4 regions of the Anoxybacillus andreesenii genome follow, and region 3 is predicted to be linked to each of the others. Evidence: riboswitches for the same ligand, from Rfam matches in the RefSeq annotation. Region 3 holds a riboswitch; each other region holds the start of a gene.
What was found. A riboswitch is a leader RNA that binds a small molecule or an ion and turns the genes downstream of it on or off. The one in region 3 is predicted to bind S-adenosylmethionine.
Positions count from the first base shown of each region.

Region 1 (5,248 bases), on a different contig from region 3:
TGCTCGTGCTTACCGTGACTCTCGTATTAACCGTATCTTTGAAGGTACAAATGAAATCAACCGTCTACTTGTGCTAGGCACTTATTTGAAGAAAGCCCTTAAGGGTGAGCTTCCGCTATTCCAAAAAGCAATGGCTCTACAAGAAGAGCTTATGATGCTTATGCCAGAAGAGCCAGGTGATGAGCCATTAGCACAAGAGAAGATGCTTGTGAACAACGGTAAGAAGATTGCTTTACTTGCTGCAGGCTTAGCTGCTCAAAAATTCGGCAAGGAAGTAGAAAAAGAACAAGAAATCTTCGTTAATATTGCGGACATTGTGGCAAACGTGTATGCGATGGAATCTGTTGTGCTACGTACAGAAAAAGCAATTGCCAAGAGCGGTTTAGAGAAGAGCAATCAAAAGCTTCTCTATACACAAATCTTCTGTCAAGAAGCATTCAACAAAATTGAAGCAGATGCAAAAGAGACCTTAGTTGCTTGTGAAGATGGAGATATGCTTCGCATGATGATGTCAACTCTTCGTAAGCTTACTCGTCATGTTCCAACAAATGTGATTGCGAAGAAACGTGAAGCTTCTGTGAAGCTAATCGAAGCTGAAAAGTTTGTACTATAATATTAATGTGGCTCCCTTCCAGTGGTAAGGGAGCCTTTTGCTAGATCAAAGCAATCAAGTATTGTTTCGACTGACCTTAGATTGTCATGATCTTTCGTAGCAAATATGATAAAATTTAATTATAGATTGCAAAATTTATACAGATGTGGATATGATAACATTGGTAGGTGAAAAAATGGCTCTGACTTTTTATTGGTATCCGAAATGTGGTACATGTCGAAATGCAAAAAAATGGCTGGACCATCACCAGATCTCGTATCAAGAAGTACATATTGTCGAAAATCCTCCTTCTCGGGCTGAGCTGAAACAGCTGTACGTTAAGAGTGGACTTGATATAAAGAAGTTTTTTAACACAAGCGGCATGAAGTATAGGGAGCTAGGATTAAAGGATAAGGTTAAGACGGCCTCGGATGAAGAGCTGCTTGATATTCTTGCTTCAGATGGCATGCTTATCAAACGTCCATTGCTTACAGATGGTGACAAAGTAACAGTTGGGTTTAAAGAAGAGGATTACGAAAAAAATTGGCTATAGTATTTAGGAGGGGTTAAGGTGAATACACCAAAGGAATTACGCTATTCAGAAGAGCATGAGTGGGTTAAAGTAGAAGGAGACAAGGTTCGCATTGGGATTACTGATTTCGCTCAATCCGAGCTCGGCGATATTGTTTTTGTCGAGCTACCAGAGGTAGGCGACGAAATAACAGCAGACGAGCCATTCGGAAGTGTTGAATCAGTAAAGACTGTCTCTGAGCTATATGCACCGATTAGCGGCAAGGTGGTTGAAATAAACGAGGACCTAAGTGACAGCCCAGAATTCGTGAATGAATCTCCATATGAAAAGGCATGGATGATCGTCGTTGAGCCGGCTAGCATGGCAGATGTTGAGAATCTTATGACTGCTGAGCAATATGAAGAAATGGTGAAGGAAGACTAAAAAAGTAAAAGCGCTCCACTCAGGGTGGGGCGCTTTTGTCATAAAGAACAAGGTGATAGGCATGAATGAATGGAACACAGAAAAGATACTGATTGTTGAGGGTAAATCAGATAAAAGAAAGGTTCAAAGCATTATTAAAGAACCAGTTGAAATTATTTGTACAAACGGGACGATTGGGATCACACGATTGGACGAATTGATCGATTATCTGACTGGAAAAGAGGTCTATGTTCTTGTTGATGCAGATGATTCCGGTGAAAAGCTCAGAAGGCAATTTCTTAGAGAGCTACCAGAGGCAGAGCATATTTATATTGATAAAATGTACCGAGAGGTTGCGACAGCCCCTGAGCATCATCTAGCAACTGTGCTACTAGGGGCCAATATTGATGTACACACGGAGTTTCTTGATCGATGATAAGGGAGTATGAAAAAAAGGACATTTTGGAGCTTGAAGAGAACATGGACACTTCTTTCCTTTATCTATATACCCCTATGTGTGGCACCTGCCAGGTAGCCGGAAAAATGATCAATATTGTAGCTGAATTATTCCCTTTGTTTAAATGGGGCATGATCAATTTGAACTTTTTTCCCGATCTTGCGAAAGCATGGGAAATCGAAAGTGTGCCATGTCTACTTATTTTTAAACAGAATCAAATTCAGCAAAGGATTTACGCCTTTCATTCAGTCCCATTCCTATACGATTCAATTAAACAATTTACGGATAAATAGACTCATATATGGGTCTATTTTAAATTTTCAAATTTTTTGTTTACTTTATCCCTGAGGAGGCTTATGATATTTAGGGATACGAAATAAACAAAAGGGGAATATATCTATGCCATTTTTTCAAGAATGGTCTAATCAATTTAAGAGTTACAATAAAAATATTAAGCTTGCTTTATTAGCTAATATATTTGCTCAAGTAGGACTTGGGATTTTTATGGTTATCTACAATTTTTATATCCGTGAGCTTGGGTATAATGAACAAGTTAACGGTCAGGTTATTTCAATGACCTCATTAGCAACGGCCATCATCCTAGTTCCTGCAGGCTTATTAAGTGATCGCTTTGGACGAAAGAAGAGCATGCTTTTTGGAGCATTCTTGACGGGAATTGTCCTTTTATTTAGAGGGTTAATTGAAGTGCAAAGCTTATTGGTCACCTTGGCTTTTCTAACAGGCTTAACCTCGGCTTTCATGCAAGTATCGGGAATTCCTTGGCTGGCTGAGAATTCCAAACCATTTCAAAGGGTTCATTTATTCAGCATCTACTCAGCCGTAATGACTGCTGCAAACGTAATAGGAAACCTACTTGGTGGAACCCTGACTGATTTTTTTAGCTTGTTTTTTTCAGAGCTGATTAGTATTCGGTTTACATTGCTTATAGGTGGAGCGATATTTTTAATCGCTTTAATCCCTATATTTAAATTCCAGGAGAAAAGAGAAATTCAAACAGAAAAGAAAGAGAAGATTCCACTTAAGGAAAAAATTAAGGACCAGCGCGATGGGTTTAAAATTATTATTCTATTTGCTGTTGCTCAATTGATTATTGGTGTTGGAGCAGGACTGGTTATCCCTTATCTAAACCTTTATTTTGCTGATCGTTTTCATGCATCCAATTCAATCATCGGCTTTATCATCTCCCTAGGCCAAGCTGCAACTGCTGTAGCGATGATCATTGGCCCGTTAATGGTGAAAAGGTTTGGCGAAGTGAAAGCGGTGGTGATTTTACAATTAGCGTCTCTACCATTCTTACTTTTAACAGCATATACGGAGAGCTTGCTGCTTGCTGCGATTGGCTTCCTGTTTCGACAGGCATTGATGAATGCTGGAAATCCAATTCAAACCTCGTTGATGATGTCGAAAGTAAGCGACTCTGTTAAAGGGTTGGCAAACTCAGTCAACCAAATGGTATTTAGTCTTGGTTGGGCGATAATGGGTCCAATATCTACCGGGATCGTTATGGCGCATGGGGCTTACTGGGGTTATGCGATCGTCTTTTCCATCACGGCCTCCTTGTATTTAGTAGGTTCCATTTACTTTTTTGCTGTTTTCAGAAGCATTCATAAACCGAAGGCCTCTTCGACAGCAAATGCAGCCCAATAGCCTAACAGAAACTTACATATTTCTCGGGAAATGATCTTTTTAATGGCTCTTTTCTACGTATTTGTCGAAAGAAAGAAAAAGGGTAAGGAGCTTTTAGAACGAAATATATGTTATAAGCACTGCTTAAGGAGGGCTTTCTTTGCAGCGTATATTACATATATTAGTAGATGAAGTTAATTCCAGAGGACATTTATCCTCATTGCTCAATGGTGTAAAGATGTCGGTGATGCTCGACTCAAATAGCGGGGTTAATGTCTTAATCATTGAGAACGGGAAGCTTGGGATGGAAGAGGAGGCAGATCAGGAAATAGATGCTTATATTTCGGGTAAGGAAGCGATTATGAAAGAATTGCTAATGGGAAGAATTAAATTGAGAGCAGCCAGAAAAAACGGTCATTTGCAATTGAAATCGACTATTCGAAATTCCTTATTTTTAGAGTCTTTATTTTTTCTTGCGTTAACGAGTGGTAATCATACAGAAATTTCAAAATTATTAGTTGACGAGAAATCTGTTTCGTGCTAGTATTCTATTAATTGAATGAGATGTTCTTATCGAGAGTGGTGGAGGGACTGGCCCTTTGAAGCCCGGCAACCGGTTTTTTACACGGTGCCAATTCCAGCAGAGCTTTGCTCTGAAAGATAAGAAGAGTGTTGATTCTATCCCCCTCTTCTTATGAAGAGGGGTTTTTGCATTCTTTGAAAAGAAGGGGAGTAGGAAAAATGGGTGAAAACAAGAAGAAGTACCGTTTAGAAACATTGGGAGTCCACGGAGGACTAAGTCCGGACCCGGTAACAGGGGCAAGGGCAGTACCGATCTATCAGAACAATGCCTATCAGTTTCAAAACACTGAGCATGCAGCGAATTTATTTGCTTTAAAAGAGGCTGGATACATTTATACTCGTATCCATAATCCGACTGTCACTGTTTTTGAAGAGCGTGTGGCTCTCCTTGAAGGGGGAATTGGAGCATTAGCAGTCGCAAGTGGAATGGCGGCCATTACGACCGCAATCCTGAATCTTGCAGGAGCAGGAGATGAGATTGTAGCTGCTGGCAATCTGTACGGGGGGACCTATAATCTTTTTGCAGTGACACTCCCAAGATACGGAATTAATGTGAAGTTTGTTGATGCAACTGATCCGAATAATTTTAAAGAAGCCATTACCGAAAAGACAAAAGCACTTTTTGCCGAAACAATCGGAAATCCGAGCCTAAGAGTGTTGGATATTGAAGCCGTAGCAAATGTTGCACATGAAGCTGGAATTCCACTAATTATCGATAATACCTTTGCAACTCCGTATCTATGCCGTCCAATCGAGCATGGAGCTGATATTGTTATTCACTCAGCAACGAAATGGCTCGTAGGGAATGGGACGACTCTTGGAGGAATTATTGTCGATGGTGGTAATTTTGATTGGAATTCTCCGAAATTCCCTGGGTTTGTTGAGCCTGATCCAAGCTATCACAATATTGTTTATAGTGAGGCACTTGGTGCTGCAGCGTATATTACGAAGGCTCGGGTCCAGCTGCTACGAGATATTGGTCCAGCGCTAAGTCCGCTTAATGCTTTCCAATTTACACTTGGCATAGAAACGCTTC
Region 1 is NZ_JAUSTU010000006.1:24,635-29,882, forward strand. Features, by position in the region: gene J2S07_RS07720 (acyl-CoA dehydrogenase FadE) at 1-613, shown strand, start outside; gene J2S07_RS07725 (arsenate reductase family protein) at 789-1,145, shown strand; gene gcvH (glycine cleavage system protein GcvH) at 1,164-1,547, shown strand; gene J2S07_RS07735 (toprim domain-containing protein) at 1,609-1,962, shown strand; gene J2S07_RS07740 (thioredoxin family protein) at 1,959-2,276, shown strand; gene J2S07_RS07745 (MFS transporter) at 2,383-3,651, shown strand; gene J2S07_RS07750 (hypothetical protein) at 3,791-4,174, shown strand; SAM riboswitch class I at 4,198-4,297, shown strand; gene J2S07_RS07755 (O-acetylhomoserine aminocarboxypropyltransferase/cysteine synthase family protein) at 4,372-5,248, shown strand, end outside.
Region 1: linked by a shared signal. The riboswitch ahead of J2S07_RS07755 (O-acetylhomoserine aminocarboxypropyltransferase/cysteine synthase family protein) and the one ahead of J2S07_RS14700 (methionine biosynthesis PLP-dependent protein) in region 3 are both predicted to bind S-adenosylmethionine.

Region 2 (5,248 bases), on a different contig from region 3:
TTGCTTTCTTTTCGTAAGCCTTTTGGTCACTCCATGTCTTACTCGGTTGGAGTACCTCGTCAGGAACACCTGGTACATGAAGAGGGATATTTAATCCGAAGATTTCATCCTTAACGGTTTCTACATGATTTAGTTCCCCTTCAAGAGCGGCTTGAATCATTGCGCGAGTATAGCTTAGCTTCATACGGCTTCCTACACCGTATTCTCCACCAGTCCACCCAGTATTCACTAGATAAACTTGAGCGTCATGCTCAGAGATTTTATCTCCCAGCATTTCTGCATATCTAGTTGCTGGAAGAGGGAGGAACGGAGAACCGAAACAGGTTGAGAAGGTAGCCTCTGGGGAAGTAACGCCACGCTCGGTACCTGCAAGCTTGGATGTATAGCCACTCAAGAAGTGATACATTGCCTGTTCCTTTGTTAATTTTGCGATGGGAGGAAGAACTCCAAACGCATCAGCTGTCAAAAACACAATTGTATTTGGATGTCCCGCAATGCTTGGCTCAACGATATTATCGATCGCTTGAATTGGATATGCGGCACGGGTATTCTCTGTCAATGTCCCGTCATCATAATCAGCAACACGACTTTCGTTATTTAGGACGACGTTCTCCAAGACAGATCCGAAACGAATCGCATCGAAAATTTGTGGTTCCTTCTCACGCGAAAGATTGATGCATTTGGCGTAGCACCCACCTTCGATATTGAAAACACCATTTTGCGACCATCCGTGCTCATCATCTCCGATTAAACGGCGGTGGGGATCAGCTGAAAGAGTCGTTTTTCCTGTACCTGATAAGCCGAAGAATAGCGCAACATCCCCCTCACGGCCAACATTGGCAGAGCAATGCATGGAGAGAATATTGTTTTCTGGGAGAAGATAATTCATAACGGAAAAAATGGATTTCTTGATTTCTCCTGCGTATTCTGTACCACCAATCAAAACCGTATGACGTTCAAATGAAACAATAATGAAGGTTTCAGACCTTGTACCATCAATTTGTGGGTCAGCTTTAAAATCAGGAGCTGAGATAACCGTAAATTGAGCCTCATGAGTTAATAATTCTTCCTCCGTTGGGCGAATAAATAACTGATGGGCAAAAAGATTATGCCATGCATACTCATTAATGACTTGAATCGGAAGCTGAGATTTCTTGTCGGCCCCTGCAAAGCCTTTAAAAACAAATACCTCTTCCTTTTCCTTTAAATAATTGATAACCTTATTATAAAGACGGTCAAAAGTATCCTCAGAAATGGGCTGATTGACAGAACCCCATTCAATTTTATCCTTAGAGGAGCGCTCTTCAACAATGTATTTATCTTTAGGAGAACGGCCCGTATACGTTCCTGTAGTTGCGCGAACAGCACCTGTCGACGTTAAAACTCCTTCATTGCGTTTTAAAACCTTTTCGACTAACTGAGGAACAGAAAGCTGTACATGAACATTGTCTTGTTGTAATAATGCATGTAATTCGTTCGAGAGGCTAACTGAATTCATTTGATGAAAACCTTCTTTCAGCAATTTATTTTATTTTGACCTATTCGGGAAATGTCGAATAGAATATTGACAAATTTTCAGCGCAGTTACTTTCGTGCAGATTGGAAGTTTAAACGATTACATCTCAGGATTAGTATAACACATTGGCTTCATTAGTCTATACTAATGATGGGAATTTTCCCTATTTTATTTCGGATTTTTTCCAGTAAAGTTTAGTGTTAATGTATTCAATCCGAATCACAGATGGGAATGGTAAAAATGAAAATATATGCATTATATGATGCCAATTGTACATTGTGTCAGGAGTCAAAAAGGATTTTTCAAAAGATAGATAGAAAAACTAAAGTGAATTGGTTATCGCTTCAGGAATATGAAAAGACAGATCAAGAGTATTCCTTCAGTGCAATAGAGCTAAGAAGGGAACTGCATATCATCCTTCCTGATAAAAGGGTGCTAAAAGGCTTTGAAGCGGTACGGAAGCTTCTCCTAATTAGTCCGTACACTTTTTTAATTGGAGCCTTCCTCTATATTCCCTACATGCATGTGATTGGCCGCCCCATATACGGATGGATAGCCAAAAGGCGGCATCAATTTAAAGCACATAAATGTAGCGATGACAGTTGTTCACTGTGAAAAATTTATAATAAATATAGATTTCTGTTGACACTATTGTATCCTTTCGATAAGATTTTAATTTGAACGGATACTCTCTTATCCCGAGTAGGTGGAGGGACAGGCCCTATGAAACCCAGCAACCGGCTATGATGATGGAGAAGGATCAGAAAAGATCACTCTCAGTGCTATGGCAACGGTGCTAACCTGAAGCAAGGTATCGATCCTTGAACGATAAGAGTGAAAGGCTAGAAATGGAATCTTCAACCTTTCCTCATAGGGAAGGTTTTTTTATTTGCCCCTAAGTAGCGGCGGAGCCCTAGAATTAATCATAAAAAGATCATGTTTATTTCATACTACATAGGGAATGAGTACCGTATCAAAACGAGGTGGGAGTCCTCGAGCATATATATTAAAGGAGGAAATCGGATGTCAAGAAACGCTCGTTTGTTTACTTCTGAGTCAGTTACGGAAGGTCACCCCGACAAAATTTGTGATCAAATTTCTGATGCGATTTTGGATGCTATTTTAGCAAAAGATGCGAATGCCCGTGTAGCTGCTGAAACATCTGTTACGACAGGTCTTGTATTGGTGGCGGGAGAAATCACAACATCTACATATGTGGACATTCCAAAGATTGTTCGTGAAACCATTCAAGAAATTGGTTATAATCGGGCAAAATATGGCTTTGATGCAGAGACATGTGCAGTATTAACCTCGATTGATGAGCAGTCAGCTGACATTGCTATGGGCGTTGACAAGGCACTAGAGGCCCGTGAAGGAAGTATGACTGAGGAAGAGATTGAAGCGATTGGAGCCGGGGACCAAGGTTTAATGTTTGGATTCGCTTGTAATGAAACGAAGGAGCTCATGCCTCTTCCGATTTCGCTAGCGCATAAATTATCTCGTCGTCTTGCCGAAGTACGCAAGGAAGAAATCCTTCCATATCTTCGCCCAGATGGGAAGACTCAGGTTACGGTTGAATACGATGAAGAAGGGAAACCGGTTCGCATTGACACGATCGTGATTTCAACTCAGCATCATCCGGAAATTTCGCTCGAACAAATTCAACAAGATATTAAAGAGCATGTGATCAACCCAGTTGTACCAAGGGAGTTAATTGATGACAGCACGAAGTATTTTATTAATCCAACAGGTCGATTTGTGATCGGTGGCCCACAGGGAGATGCTGGGTTAACGGGTCGAAAAATTATCGTTGATACCTATGGCGGTTATGCGCGCCATGGTGGTGGAGCCTTCTCAGGTAAGGATCCGACAAAGGTGGACCGTTCGGCAGCCTATGCTGCACGCTATGTCGCCAAAAACATTGTTGCTGCAGGACTGGCAGATAAGGTGGAAGTACAGCTAGCCTATGCCATCGGTGTTGCCAGACCAGTTTCTATCTCTGTTGATACCTTTGGAACGGGGAAGGTAAGTGAGGATGTACTTGTGGAGCTCGTGCGTAATCATTTTGATCTACGTCCAGCCGGCATTATCAAAATGTTAGATTTACGTCGTCCAATTTATAAGAAGACGGCCGCATATGGTCATTTTGGGCGAACTGATATTGATGTTCCTTGGGAGCGTACAGACAAAGCAGATGTGCTTCGAGAACAGGCTGGAAAATAGAATAAGTAGGCTTTGTTAATGTACAGTGTTGATTATAGCCTTATACGTGAACGTGAACGGGTTTTATTCGGTACGAATAACTTAGAGAACGTACACGTATAAGGGGATATGAAGATCAACAACAAAAGATAACCGAGCCAATACGTTAAAAAGAAGTTACATCGTTTATGTGTAACTTCTTTTTTCTCACATGGAAGTGGTTATGAATTTTGCTGTAAGGATTTATAGTACTGTCCTTTTTCTGCATACTCTCTTGAAATTCTTTTCATATCGGCAATGTCGTCTTCATTCAGTTCCCTTATAACCTTCGCTGGTCTCCCAAAAGCAAGGGTGTTTGGTGGGATTTTCTTACCTTGAGGAACCAAGCTGCCTGCTCCAATAAATGCACCTTCTCCAATCTCAGCTCCGTCTAGAATGATCGAGCCCATACCAATTAAAGCTCTTTTACGAAGGATGCAGCTATGTAAGATCACCTGATGCCCCACTGTTACCTCATCCTCGATAATGAGAGGATTATTAGGGCTTTGATGGAGGACACTATTATCCTGGATATTGACCTTCTTACCGATGATCGTTGGGGCTACGTCTCCCCTTATAACCGTGTTAAACCATATGCTTGACTCATCGCCAATTTTAACATCTCCAGTAATGGTGACATAATCAGCAATGAAGGCAGTTGATGAAATGTGTGGCCATTTGTTATGAAATGGATAAATCATAAACCATCTCTCCTTATTTTTATGGGTAATTTCATTCTACCGAATAATATAAATAAAGTGTGAATAATTGTTTTCGGAGCAGTAAATTCATGAGTTGATCTTTTGTTTTGTGCTAAAATAATGATAGCTTCAAGTCGAAGGAGGGGAAATTCATGTGGAAGTGGGAACCAGACGGAGAGGCAAAAGGAGTTATTGTCATGGTGCACGGTGCTTTAGAGCATCATCGCCGTTACGGCTGGCTAATTGAAATGTGGCGTCAGGCTGGTTTTCAGGTCATTATGGGCGACCTGCCAGGGCATGGGATGACGACAAGATCTAAACGAGGACATATCGACTCCTTTGACGACTATTTAGATGAGGTCAAGGCGTGGGTTGAAACCGCCTATCAGTTTGATTTACCAGTGTTCTTGCTCGGTCATAGTATGGGTGGACTTATCACCATTCGTTTATTGCAGGAGGAGAATCTCAATCTTGCCGGTGTCATCCTTTCTTCACCGTGCTTAGCGCTCGTGAATAGGCCAGGAAAAATACTAAATGGGATTTCTTATCTTCTCAACGTGATTGCGCCCGAATTAAGATTAAATTCAGGCATTAGTGTCGATATCGCAACGCGGAACAAAGAAATTCTGGACATTGATCGAAATGATACTCTTTATATTGATAAAATTTCTATCAGGTGGTTCCGTGAATTGGATGCTTCCATGAAGCTTGCCTTTGAGGAGCTTCAAAAAGTGAAGGATGTACCTATGCTTGTAATGCAAGCGGGGGATGACAAAATCGTGAATAAACA
Region 2 is NZ_JAUSTU010000013.1:136,385-141,632, reverse strand. Features, by position in the region: gene pckA (phosphoenolpyruvate carboxykinase (ATP)) at 1-1,498, opposite strand, end outside; gene J2S07_RS14420 (thiol-disulfide oxidoreductase DCC family protein) at 1,757-2,131, shown strand; SAM riboswitch class I at 2,207-2,351, shown strand; gene metK (methionine adenosyltransferase) at 2,540-3,739, shown strand; gene J2S07_RS14410 (gamma carbonic anhydrase) at 3,940-4,458, opposite strand; gene J2S07_RS14405 (alpha/beta hydrolase) at 4,611-5,248, shown strand, end outside.
Region 2: linked by a shared signal. The riboswitch ahead of metK (methionine adenosyltransferase) and the one ahead of J2S07_RS14700 (methionine biosynthesis PLP-dependent protein) in region 3 are both predicted to bind S-adenosylmethionine.

Region 3 (5,248 bases):
GAAATAGATGAATATTTCCCCCATTTTGTTGGGCAAATTGGATCAACTTCATGATTCTCTCAAGCTCCGCGTCTGATTCATCAAATATCTTCGGCAAATTCACAAGAACATCAATATAAGCATTTGCATCAATATAATGTGGAATTGGCAGCTTCTTAACCTTCTCCATCCCTTCCCCAGATACTGTATCGACACGATAGCGCCGCTTTTCAGGGAAAATTTCACGAACGATTTCCTTAAAGTCCTGATCCGCTTGCTTCACCCAAACCGCTTCAGGATAATAGTCGATAAATTTGTCATTCCCCCAGCCTTCTTCTGCATAAAAGGACATCGTTGGCTCCTTGACGGGATGCACTTTGATTCCATAGGATCCATCTTTGAAATTATAGAATCGATCCTCGATTTCGAATTCCTCGTCATACTTTTGCTGCAAATACGCTAACGTTGCATTTCCAACCGTAATTTTTTTCCATGGAAGGCCAGCAAATGAAAAATAGACGAATAGTGCAAATCCAATGACTAATACAGCAAAAATCAGCAAAAAGATCTTTAACGGTTTACTCAAAATAACCCCACCTAACAAATTGTTCTTTTAGTGTAATTTTACACTAAATATGTAAAATAGCAATAGTTCTTGTGAAAATTAGGCAAAAAAAAGAACCGCAAGCGGTCCTTTCATCGTTCTTATGAAACTACTTCAAAATAATCCTTATAAAATCCGCCGACCTTCCAACTGTTGTCAACGATAAAATAAAATTCCTCTGTTTCATTCTTTACCTCATAGGTCTTTCCAACTGTTAAAGCATGATGAACAATATATTTTTCTGCATTCGTATGAACGCACTTTACCTGTTTTAGTGTTTCGGAATGGTTCCATGTTAGATGTCTCATTACTGTATCTCCTTCGTTCATTCTTTTCATTTCATTATAGGGAGAAAACTTAATTCTTTGCAACATGATTTTGAATAAGTGATAGCTTCCTGCTTATTTTAATAATTTTTTGTTCGTCAAATGTAAAAAATTCACCTGTAATAACATTTTTTAAGGTTATATAGGTGCGTTCACAAATTTCATCTAAGCGAATAAACTCAAGATTCGGGTAGCTGTGATGATCATACACCACTTCATAATAGCCATTTTCAATAAATAGCTTCATAGATACCCCTTCCTTCTAAGGTAGTGGTGCTAATCATTACCCGCCCAGTTGCTTGTATGAAACATTTTTCCTATGAAAAACGGTGGCGCCTTCGATTGAAAGGCAATTTGTTCACGAAGATTAGTCAAAGAAGTCTCACCTTTTACTCATCGCAAGGAGAATATTCAGCCCACAAACTCACAGCCAAGCCTTTTTAATTCAGCCACAAGCTTGTTATAATACGCTTCGCTCACCCTGCCCTTAGAGCCTCTTAAGATTTCCTCGGCATAATGAGCTGGAGGTGCCTGCTCCGCCTTTTTATCGTACACATGGAAGGTTAGAACATCGTTGTACTCTTGCTCGTCAACGGTAACATCGACAAAGGTAGCACGATACCATCCTGTGTAAAAGCCTTCCCGCTCAAATAAATATTCGACAGCCTCCAAGGGAACCTCGTATAAAATGCCTTCTACCACTCCCCCATCCTCAATAATATCCGCACGTCCACCATCTGCCACGGAGAAAAGATATTTCATCGAATACCCGTCTAGCCTGCAAGCCCCGACAACCGCTTGAAAAAAATGATCCACATTCGCTTTCTGGAATCTTTCAACATCCATGCAAGACCCGTAAGCAAAATAATAAAGCTTGTTCGGCTTAGATTTCATGAGTTGATGAAGCTTCCAGTCCCCAGAGGAAATCGCCTCTTTTGCAATGGCTCGGTTTTCCACATAGGTAATGGCCCTTGTCCTGTTGAAGTCGGTATAGACCTCAACCTCCATTCGCTCATATAAATGATCCTCGTTTTCAGGCTCATAACCCTCTAGCCAATCGAGCTCTTTTAAAATTTCATCATCAATCTCATAAAGTTCTCCGTATACCTTTTTCTCATTGGATTTCCTCATAACCGGGTAGCCCAGTCCAGTATCAAATAATTCTCCATATACCCATGCTTGCTCCGCAAGAACACGAGCAGCTTTTAATTTATCATGATTTTTTTCGTGTTTCCTCAAGGTTCCATAGACAAAAACCTTCACTCAAATTCCCCCTTATGCTTGTCACAGCTTGATCCTATCCTATAATGATTTCTTCATTCTGTAAAATCGATTAAGAGGCTGGAATGCTGAGCCTAAGTTCGATGAATAATTTTTTGAAAATTTCGTGAAAAGGGTTTTCAAAAGAAAAGAAATCCATTACAATGAATGAACATAGATTTACAATCCTTTTACCAGGAGGTATGCATATTGAAGATTATGAGTAATGAAATGTTGATTGTCTCGTATCGTGATGCATTGAAGTCGGGGAAGGATAAGGAATGGGCGCAATTGTTGAAGGATGAAATAGAAAAGCGAGGACTAAAGCCTTTTAAGAATAAGTAATGCCAGGGGCCACCGCTCAATACGAAGCGGTGGCCTTGTTATATTAAAAAAAGCTTACCCGTCAGGCAAGCTTAAGAGCAATGGATTTACGTCATGAAAAATCTAAAAGGTTTAAATACAGCTGGGCAGGTGATATTGGATAATTCCTCTTTTCTTTTACGTTGGACTCGATGGTTTCCTGTACATCGAGCGGAAAATCCATATGGCCACAATCTGTCCATTTTGAAAAAATCGCACCAACCTCCACTAAGTCATTGGTACTTTCTTCATATTCCAAATAATGATGGTGGCAACGGCTCCTCAATGGCACCACAATTCCCTCCTATTTTTAAGGTAACAGTTCAGTACCTTGTTATTATATTCATTATATACCAAATATTCTAAAAATTTATGTCAATATTAAGAACATTTACAGCTTTCCCTTACACCTTCCAAAAAGATTGTTTTTACAATTACTGTTGACTTTATTCTGTTAATGTAGTAAATTTTAGAAAATTGAATCTAATTTCTTATCAAGAGAGGTTGAGGGTCTGGCCCTATGAAGCCTCAGCAACCTGCAAATATTTGCAAGGTGCTAATTCCAGCAAGTTTTTTAGTTAAAACTTGGCAGATAAGAAGAACGGCTTATTTAGCAGATAAAAGTCTTCTTCTTATAAGAAGGCTTTTATTTTTTTCTCTAGGTTCTTGTTTTATCGCCTTATACGTGAACATTCTCTAAGGTATTCGTACCGAATAAAACCCGTTCACGTACACGTATAAGCCCATATCAAACAGCATTTTAACAAAGGAGTGTGGACCATGTACCAACCAGATACGAAGCTAGCCCAAATCGGCAACCGAAGTGAAACAACCACCGGTGCCGTCAATCCACCTGTCTATTTCTCAACTGCCTACCGCCATGAAGGAATCGGTGAATCAAGTGGGTTTGATTATATTCGTACGGGAAATCCAACAAGGAACATTCTTGAATCGGCCATTGCGGAACTCGAGGAAGGGGATCAAGGATTTGCCTGCAGCTCTGGAATGGCGGCTATCTTAACTGTCCTCTCCCTTTTCCAATCAGGGGATGAATGGATTGTTTCTAAGGATTTATACGGAGGCACCTATCGACTACTTGAGCAGTGTGCCAAGAAATGGGGGCTCAAGGTTTCCTATGTCAACACAAGCTGTACTGAGAGTATCAAACGATGTATCAACGAACATACAAAAGCCATCTTTATCGAAACACCAACAAATCCTTTAATGGAGCAAACCAATATCCAAGAGGTTGCCGAACTTGCAAAAAGACATCAGCTGCTTCTCATCGTGGACAATACCTTCTATACTCCTTACATTCAGAAGCCGATTGCTGAAGGAGCCGATATTGTTGTCCATAGTGCAACCAAATATCTAGGCGGACATAATGATGTGCTTGCGGGACTGGTTGTGGCTAAGGGGGAAAAGCTTTGTGAATCCCTCGCTTTTTACCATAACGGTAATGGAGCAGTTTTGAGCCCGTTTGATTCCTGGCTCCTTATACGTGGAATGAAGACATTAGCGCTGCGAATGGAAAAACACGAGCAAAATGCGAAGGAAATCGTGCAATTTCTATCTAAGCATGAAGCAATAACCGATGTCCTGTACCCAGGTAGAGGGGGAATGCTCTCCTTTCGGGTTCAGGATGAAAAATGGGTGAATCCTTTTCTAAAGAACTTAAAATTGATCACCTTTGCTGAAAGCTTAGGAGGCGTCGAAAGCTTTATCACCTACCCTGCTACCCAAACGCATGCCGACATTCCTCTACAAATTCGTCTTGAAACGGGAGTGGACAATCGCTTGCTACGCTTTTCCGTTGGCATTGAACATACGAAGGATCTAATTAGTGATTTAGAACAGGCCCTATTGGAAGCAAAAAAACAATCAGCCTTACAAACTACGCTTTAACAAGACTATAGAAAGGAGTGAGAATATGAGTTTCCTAGAGAAATTAAATCAGCAAATATTAATTGGGGACGGCGCGATGGGAACCCTTCTCTACTCCTATGGCACAGGGAGTTGCTACGAGGAGCTGAATCTCTCCCATCCCGAAGAGATACGCAGTATCCATGAAGCCTATATTGAGGCCGGCTCTGATCTCCTACAAACGAATACATATGCCGCTAATTACTTGAAGCTCGGAAGATATGGATTGGAGGAATCTGTCAAGGAGATAAATAGCGCCGCTGTTAAGCTGGCCAAAAAAGCCGCGAAAAGCCGAGGTTATGTAGTCGGAACGATGGGTGGAATCCGTAGCATCACCCCAATGGCATTTTCACTTGATGAAATAAAGCGAAGCTTTCGAGAACAGCTATACTGTCTTCTCCTAGAAGGCGTAGATGGCATTCTGTTAGAAACCTTTTATGATTTGGAGGAATTAGAGGCAGTATTGACCATCGCCCGAAAGGAAACCACTCTTCCCATTATCGCCCAAGTATCGATCCAAGAGCCCGGAATTCTGCAAAATCGGCTCACCCTAAATGAAGCGTTTGATCGATTAGAGTCACTGGGAGCAGATGTTGTCGGGTTGAACTGTCGACTCGGACCGCATCACATGATTAAGAGTTTTGAAGAAGTGAAGCTTCCAAAGAAGGCTTTTCTATCAGCCTATCCGAATGCGAGTCTCCCTGCTTATACAGATGGGAAGTTCCACTACGGTGGGGAAGCTGAATATTTTCGAAAATCAGCGATAGCATTTCGCCAGGAAGGAATCCGTTTA
Region 3 is NZ_JAUSTU010000014.1:59,089-64,336, reverse strand. Features, by position in the region: gene J2S07_RS14730 (YfjL-like protein) at 1-565, opposite strand, end outside; gene J2S07_RS14725 (DUF6501 family protein) at 685-891, opposite strand; gene J2S07_RS14720 (hypothetical protein) at 941-1,156, opposite strand; gene J2S07_RS14715 (gamma-glutamylcyclotransferase family protein) at 1,321-2,172, opposite strand; gene sda (sporulation histidine kinase inhibitor Sda) at 2,389-2,514, shown strand; gene J2S07_RS14705 (hypothetical protein) at 2,606-2,824, opposite strand; SAM riboswitch class I at 3,021-3,131, shown strand; gene J2S07_RS14700 (methionine biosynthesis PLP-dependent protein) at 3,313-4,437, shown strand; gene J2S07_RS14695 (bifunctional homocysteine S-methyltransferase/methylenetetrahydrofolate reductase) at 4,463-5,248, shown strand, end outside.

Region 4 (5,248 bases), on a different contig from region 3:
CAGAATGAAGGAGCATATCGCAAATACGAAGAAAATTGTCGAGTATCTGCACAACCATCCAGCAGTTTCATGGGTTTCTTATCCAGGTGATGAAGGACATCCTGATCAGGCCCTAGTGGAAAAATATTTACCGAAGGGAGCTGGCTCGGTTGTTGTCTTTGGAATTGCAGGAGGCAGAGAAGCGGGAGCAAAGCTTATTAATCAGCTCGAACTATGGGCACATGTAGCTAACGTAGGAGATGCAAAGAGTCTAATTATTCACCCTGCTAGTACGACTCATCAACAGCTGGACGCGGCAGGGCTAGCAGCTGCTGGGGTATCGGAGGATCTTGTTCGACTTTCCATAGGGATTGAGAATGTAGAGGACTTAATTGAGGACCTGGATCAGGCCATTGAAGCCGCAACAGGAATATCCTCCATTACCGCAAAGGCCTAAGCAAATCTAATAGGCTAGTAAAATCTTTTTCTGTTGACACCCCATTATTTCCGTGATAGTATAAATGCTATATTTAAACATGTATACAAATTGAATAGATGGTTTTACTCTTATCCAGAGAGGTGGAGGGATGTGCCCGATGAAGCCCGGCAACCGTCAGTGGTCGACACTGAAATGGTGCCAATTCACACAAAGCAAATATTGCTTTGGCAGATGAGAGAAAGGGAACTTGTCTTATTGATGCCTTTCTGCTTTTCTGCGGGAAGGCATTTTTGCATTATTTGGTACCTGGTACCGCTCGTGGACTTTTTGTTAGATTTGTCCGTCTGGGGTGGACAGTAGGGTGAATGAAAACCTTTGGTGAGAGAAAGATAACTGTAGCATTCTTGCTTATACGTTTAAAACTAGGTATTTATGTAGGAGTAATCGGATTGAAAATGGGGTGAGCAACAATTGATTTCTATACAAAATGTAAAAAAAATATACGCTTCCAGTAAAGGAAAGGTTACCGCTGTTGATCATGTCAGCCTCGAAATAAAAGAAGGTGAAATCTTCGGTGTCATCGGCTATAGCGGAGCCGGAAAGAGCACGCTAATCAGAATGTTAAATGGTTTAGAAATTCCAACAAGTGGCTCTGTTGTGGTAGCCGAAAAAAAAGTTTCCAAGATTAAGGGAAGTGAGCTTAGAAAGGCCCGGCAGGAAATCAGTATGATCTTCCAGCATTTTAACCTACTTTGGTCAAGAACGGTAAGAGAAAACATTGCTTTTCCGTTAGAAATAGCCAGGATTCCCAAGAGTCAAAGGCTTAAGCGTGTGGATGAGCTAATTAAGCTAGTCGGTTTAGAAGGAAGAGAGGATGCTTATCCTTCCCAACTCAGTGGAGGGCAAAAACAAAGGGTTGGCATCGCAAGGGCGCTTGCTAATAACCCGAAGGTATTGCTTTGTGATGAAGCAACCTCTGCACTTGATCCACAGACGACAGATTCTATCCTTGAGCTGCTTGTGGATATTAATAAACGGCTCGGGTTAACGATTGTTCTTATCACCCATGAAATGCATGTAATTCGAAAAATTTGTCATCGTATAGCCGTAATGGAAGAGGGCAAAGTGGTCGAAATTGGGCCGGTGTTAGAGGTGTTTAAGAATCCCCAAGAACAAATTACAAAACGATTTGTCCAACAAGTTACAGAGCCCGAGGAAACAAGGGAAACAATTGAACATTTAATTGCCTTGTATCCTACTGGAACGGTAGTCCAGCTTGGCTTCGTGGGAGAAACAGCTGAGCAGCCTCTTATCACGAATTTAATCAGAAATTTTGAAGTGACGGTTAATATTTTGCAGGGGAAAATTTCGCAAACACAAAATGGATCTTATGGTACTCTGTTCATTCATTTAGACGGTAACCAAAATGACATAGCGAAGGCGATTGAGTTTATCCAATCCCAGCAAGTTGGAGTAGAGGTGATCAAGAATGCTTAATGAACTCTTTCCAAATGTTCGATGGGAGAAGATGTGGGAGGCAACAGTAGAAACTCTGTATATGACAGGGATTTCGGTAATAGCTACGTTTATTTTAGGAATTATTTTGGGGTTGTTGCTTTTCCTAACAGCGAAAGAAAATATATGGGAAAATATGCTAATTAATAAAATTATAAGTGGATTTGTTAATATTTTTCGTTCAATCCCTTTCATCATCCTAATTGTGCTACTTATACCCTTTACCAAACTACTGCTAGGGACGATGATTGGGGAAAATGCCGCCCTTCCGGCTTTAATTATAGGTGCAGCACCGTTTTATGCAAGAATGGTAGAAATCGGTTTAAGAGAAATTGATAAAGGGGTTATTGAGGCTGCAAGATCAATGGGTGCTAAGACAAGTACAATCATATGGAAGGTACTTCTTCCTGAATCTATGCCAGCCCTTGTTTCTGGGATCACCGTTACAGCGATTGCACTAGTGGGCTATACCGCAATGGCTGGTGTTATCGGTGCAGGAGGTCTAGGGAATCTCGCTTATCTTGACGGATTCCAACGCAGTAGAAATGATGTGACCTTGATGGCAACCATTATTATTCTGGTCATTGTTTTTATTATCCAATTTATTGGAGATTTTATTACAAACAAATTAGATAAGAGATAAAGAGGAGTGTATTTTCATGAAAAAATGGTTAACAGTTTTATTTACATTCGCACTGGTTTTATTTTTAGCTGCATGTGGTACATCTGAGAATGCCAACACTGAAAAAGGTGGAAATGCTGATAATGGTGGGGAGAAATCAGAGGAATCAACAAAACTGGTTGTTGGAGCTTCAAACGTTCCCCATGCTGAGATTTTAGAGGAAGCAAAGCCGCTGCTTAAGGAAAAAGGAATTGAGCTACAAATTGAAACCTTCCAGGATTATGTTCTACCTAACCAAGCATTAGAGTCAGGGGATTTAGATGCTAACTATTTCCAACATATCCCATATTTGAATAGCCAAATTGCAGAGCATGGCTATGATTTTGTCAACGCTGGTGGAATACACATTGAACCGATTGGAGTCTATTCGAAGAAATATAAGAGCCTTGATGAATTACCAGAAGGTGCAACCATTATCATGAGCAGCTCTGTACCTGATCACGGACGTATTTTATCGCTACTTGAAAAAGAAGGGCTCATTACTTTAAAAGAGGGCGTTGAGAAAACAGAAGCAACCGTTGACGATATTGTAGAGAATCCAAAGAAATTAAAATTTGATACTGAATATGAGGCATCCTTACTTCCACAAATCTTCAATAATAATGAAGGAGATGCAGTACTTATTAATTCAAACTATGCGATTGACGCTGGTCTAAATCCATTAGAGGATGCAATTGCAATTGAAGAAAGTGATTCTCCTTATGTAAACGTCATTGCTGTTCGTAGTGGGGATGAGAATAAAGAAGCAATCAAGACGCTTGTAGAAGTGCTTCGCTCTGAAAAAATTCAAAACTTTATTTTAGAAAAATATAAGGGTGCTGTTGTACCCGTCTCAGAATAAAGAGAGGAAAAAGGTATCCGAGCTGGATACCTTTTTTACTTCAATTGAAAGGAAACCACACCAATTCTAAGAAAGCTAAAGCAATCATCATCCTATAGCTCCTCATCGCTGAGTACATCCAAATAACTGAAAAAATCAGCATTGAGTAACAGAAAATACTCTGCTAACATAGGGAAGGTAAATGATGCTGCTTTTGGAATGACAAATTGAAAGGAATGGTTCATTATCAACCCATTAAAATTGAACTACACAGCTGAGATGGACAAAGCGATGCAGGGTGCACATAAGATTAATTATGAGGTATACTCCAGAAAGCATGAAGCAAGGATGCGAGTGGAAAGAAGACGAGAGAAAAATCATATTGAATGCCAACGATTGGCAAGTGACGTATATAGAAACATTTTGTACAGAAGTATATAATAAGGAAGTTAGGAGAAACCGGTGTTTTAATACACTGGTTTCTTCATTTGAAAGATTTAAATGATTTCTATTCTCAATTAGAGTCTATATACATACAAAAATTGGTTAGGGAGAAAATATATTAACCAAGCAATTCTAATCTTACATATAAGATTGAGAGTATCTTTAAACGCTGAGAAATAAATAATCGTGGGAAGGAAGGAAACGGATTACTATTTATTTCAAAATGATTTAACACTGCATAAGAGTTGCTAACACTTTTCATTTGTTATAAGATTGTAATGAGAATAGAATGAGAATAGAAATTGGCTTAAGCCAAAGGAAGAACTTTCATTTCATATACGGAGGTAATATCATGGCAGGATCAACTTTAACAATTAAAGACCTTCATGTTTCTATTGAAGGGAAAGAAATATTAAAAGGAGTTAACCTTGAAGTAAAAGGTGGAGAAATTCACGCAATCATGGGACCGAATGGTACTGGAAAATCAACATTATCTTCAGCGATCATGGGACACCCTAAGTATGAGGTTACGGGGGGCAGCATTACACTAGACGGTGAGGACGTTCTAGAAATGGAAGTTGATGAACGTGCTCGTGCAGGTCTATTTTTAGCAATGCAATATCCAAGTGAGATCAGTGGAGTAACAAACGCAGATTTCCTACGTTCTGCTATTAATAGCCGCCGTGAGGAAGGCGATGAAGTTTCATTAATGAAATTCATCCGTAACATGGATTCAAAAATGGAATTATTAGAAATGGATCCAGATATGGCTCAACGTTATTTAAATGAGGGCTTCTCTGGTGGAGAGAAAAAGCGTAACGAAATCCTTCAATTAATGATGATTGAACCTAAGATTGCGATTTTAGACGAAATTGACTCTGGTCTTGATATTGATGCATTAAAGGTTGTATCAAAGGGAATCAATGAAATGCGTAGCGACAGCTTTGGCTGCTTAATCATTACTCACTACCAACGTTTACTTAATTATATTACTCCTGACCATGTCCATGTCATGATGCAAGGTCGTATTGTAAAATCTGGTGGACCAGAGCTTGCACAGCGCCTAGAAGCGGAAGGATACGACTGGATTAAGAAAGAATTAGGCATTGAAGACGAAACAGTTGGGCAAGAAGCATAAGTGTTAGGAGGATCAAAATGACAACCGAAATTAAATTACCATTTGATAAGGAGTACGTATCCTCTTTTTCAAAAGAGATGGGCGAGCCTGAATGGCTAACGACTCTTCGTCTAGAAGCATTAGAGATGGCGGATACACTTCCTCTACCTAAGCCAGATAAAACAAAAATTGATAAATGGAATTTTACTCAATTTGATAAGCATATTGTAAAGAGCACCGATTTTGCTTCCT
Region 4 is NZ_JAUSTU010000006.1:29,887-35,134, forward strand. Features, by position in the region: gene J2S07_RS07755 (O-acetylhomoserine aminocarboxypropyltransferase/cysteine synthase family protein) at 1-436, shown strand, start outside; SAM riboswitch class I at 544-656, shown strand; gene J2S07_RS07760 (methionine ABC transporter ATP-binding protein) at 890-1,915, shown strand; gene J2S07_RS07765 (methionine ABC transporter permease) at 1,908-2,576, shown strand; gene J2S07_RS07770 (MetQ/NlpA family ABC transporter substrate-binding protein) at 2,593-3,456, shown strand; gene J2S07_RS22060 (YuzK family famiily protein) at 3,727-3,876, shown strand; gene sufC (Fe-S cluster assembly ATPase SufC) at 4,232-5,017, shown strand; gene sufD (Fe-S cluster assembly protein SufD) at 5,035-5,248, shown strand, end outside.
Region 4: linked by a shared signal. The riboswitch ahead of J2S07_RS07760 (methionine ABC transporter ATP-binding protein) and the one ahead of J2S07_RS14700 (methionine biosynthesis PLP-dependent protein) in region 3 are both predicted to bind S-adenosylmethionine.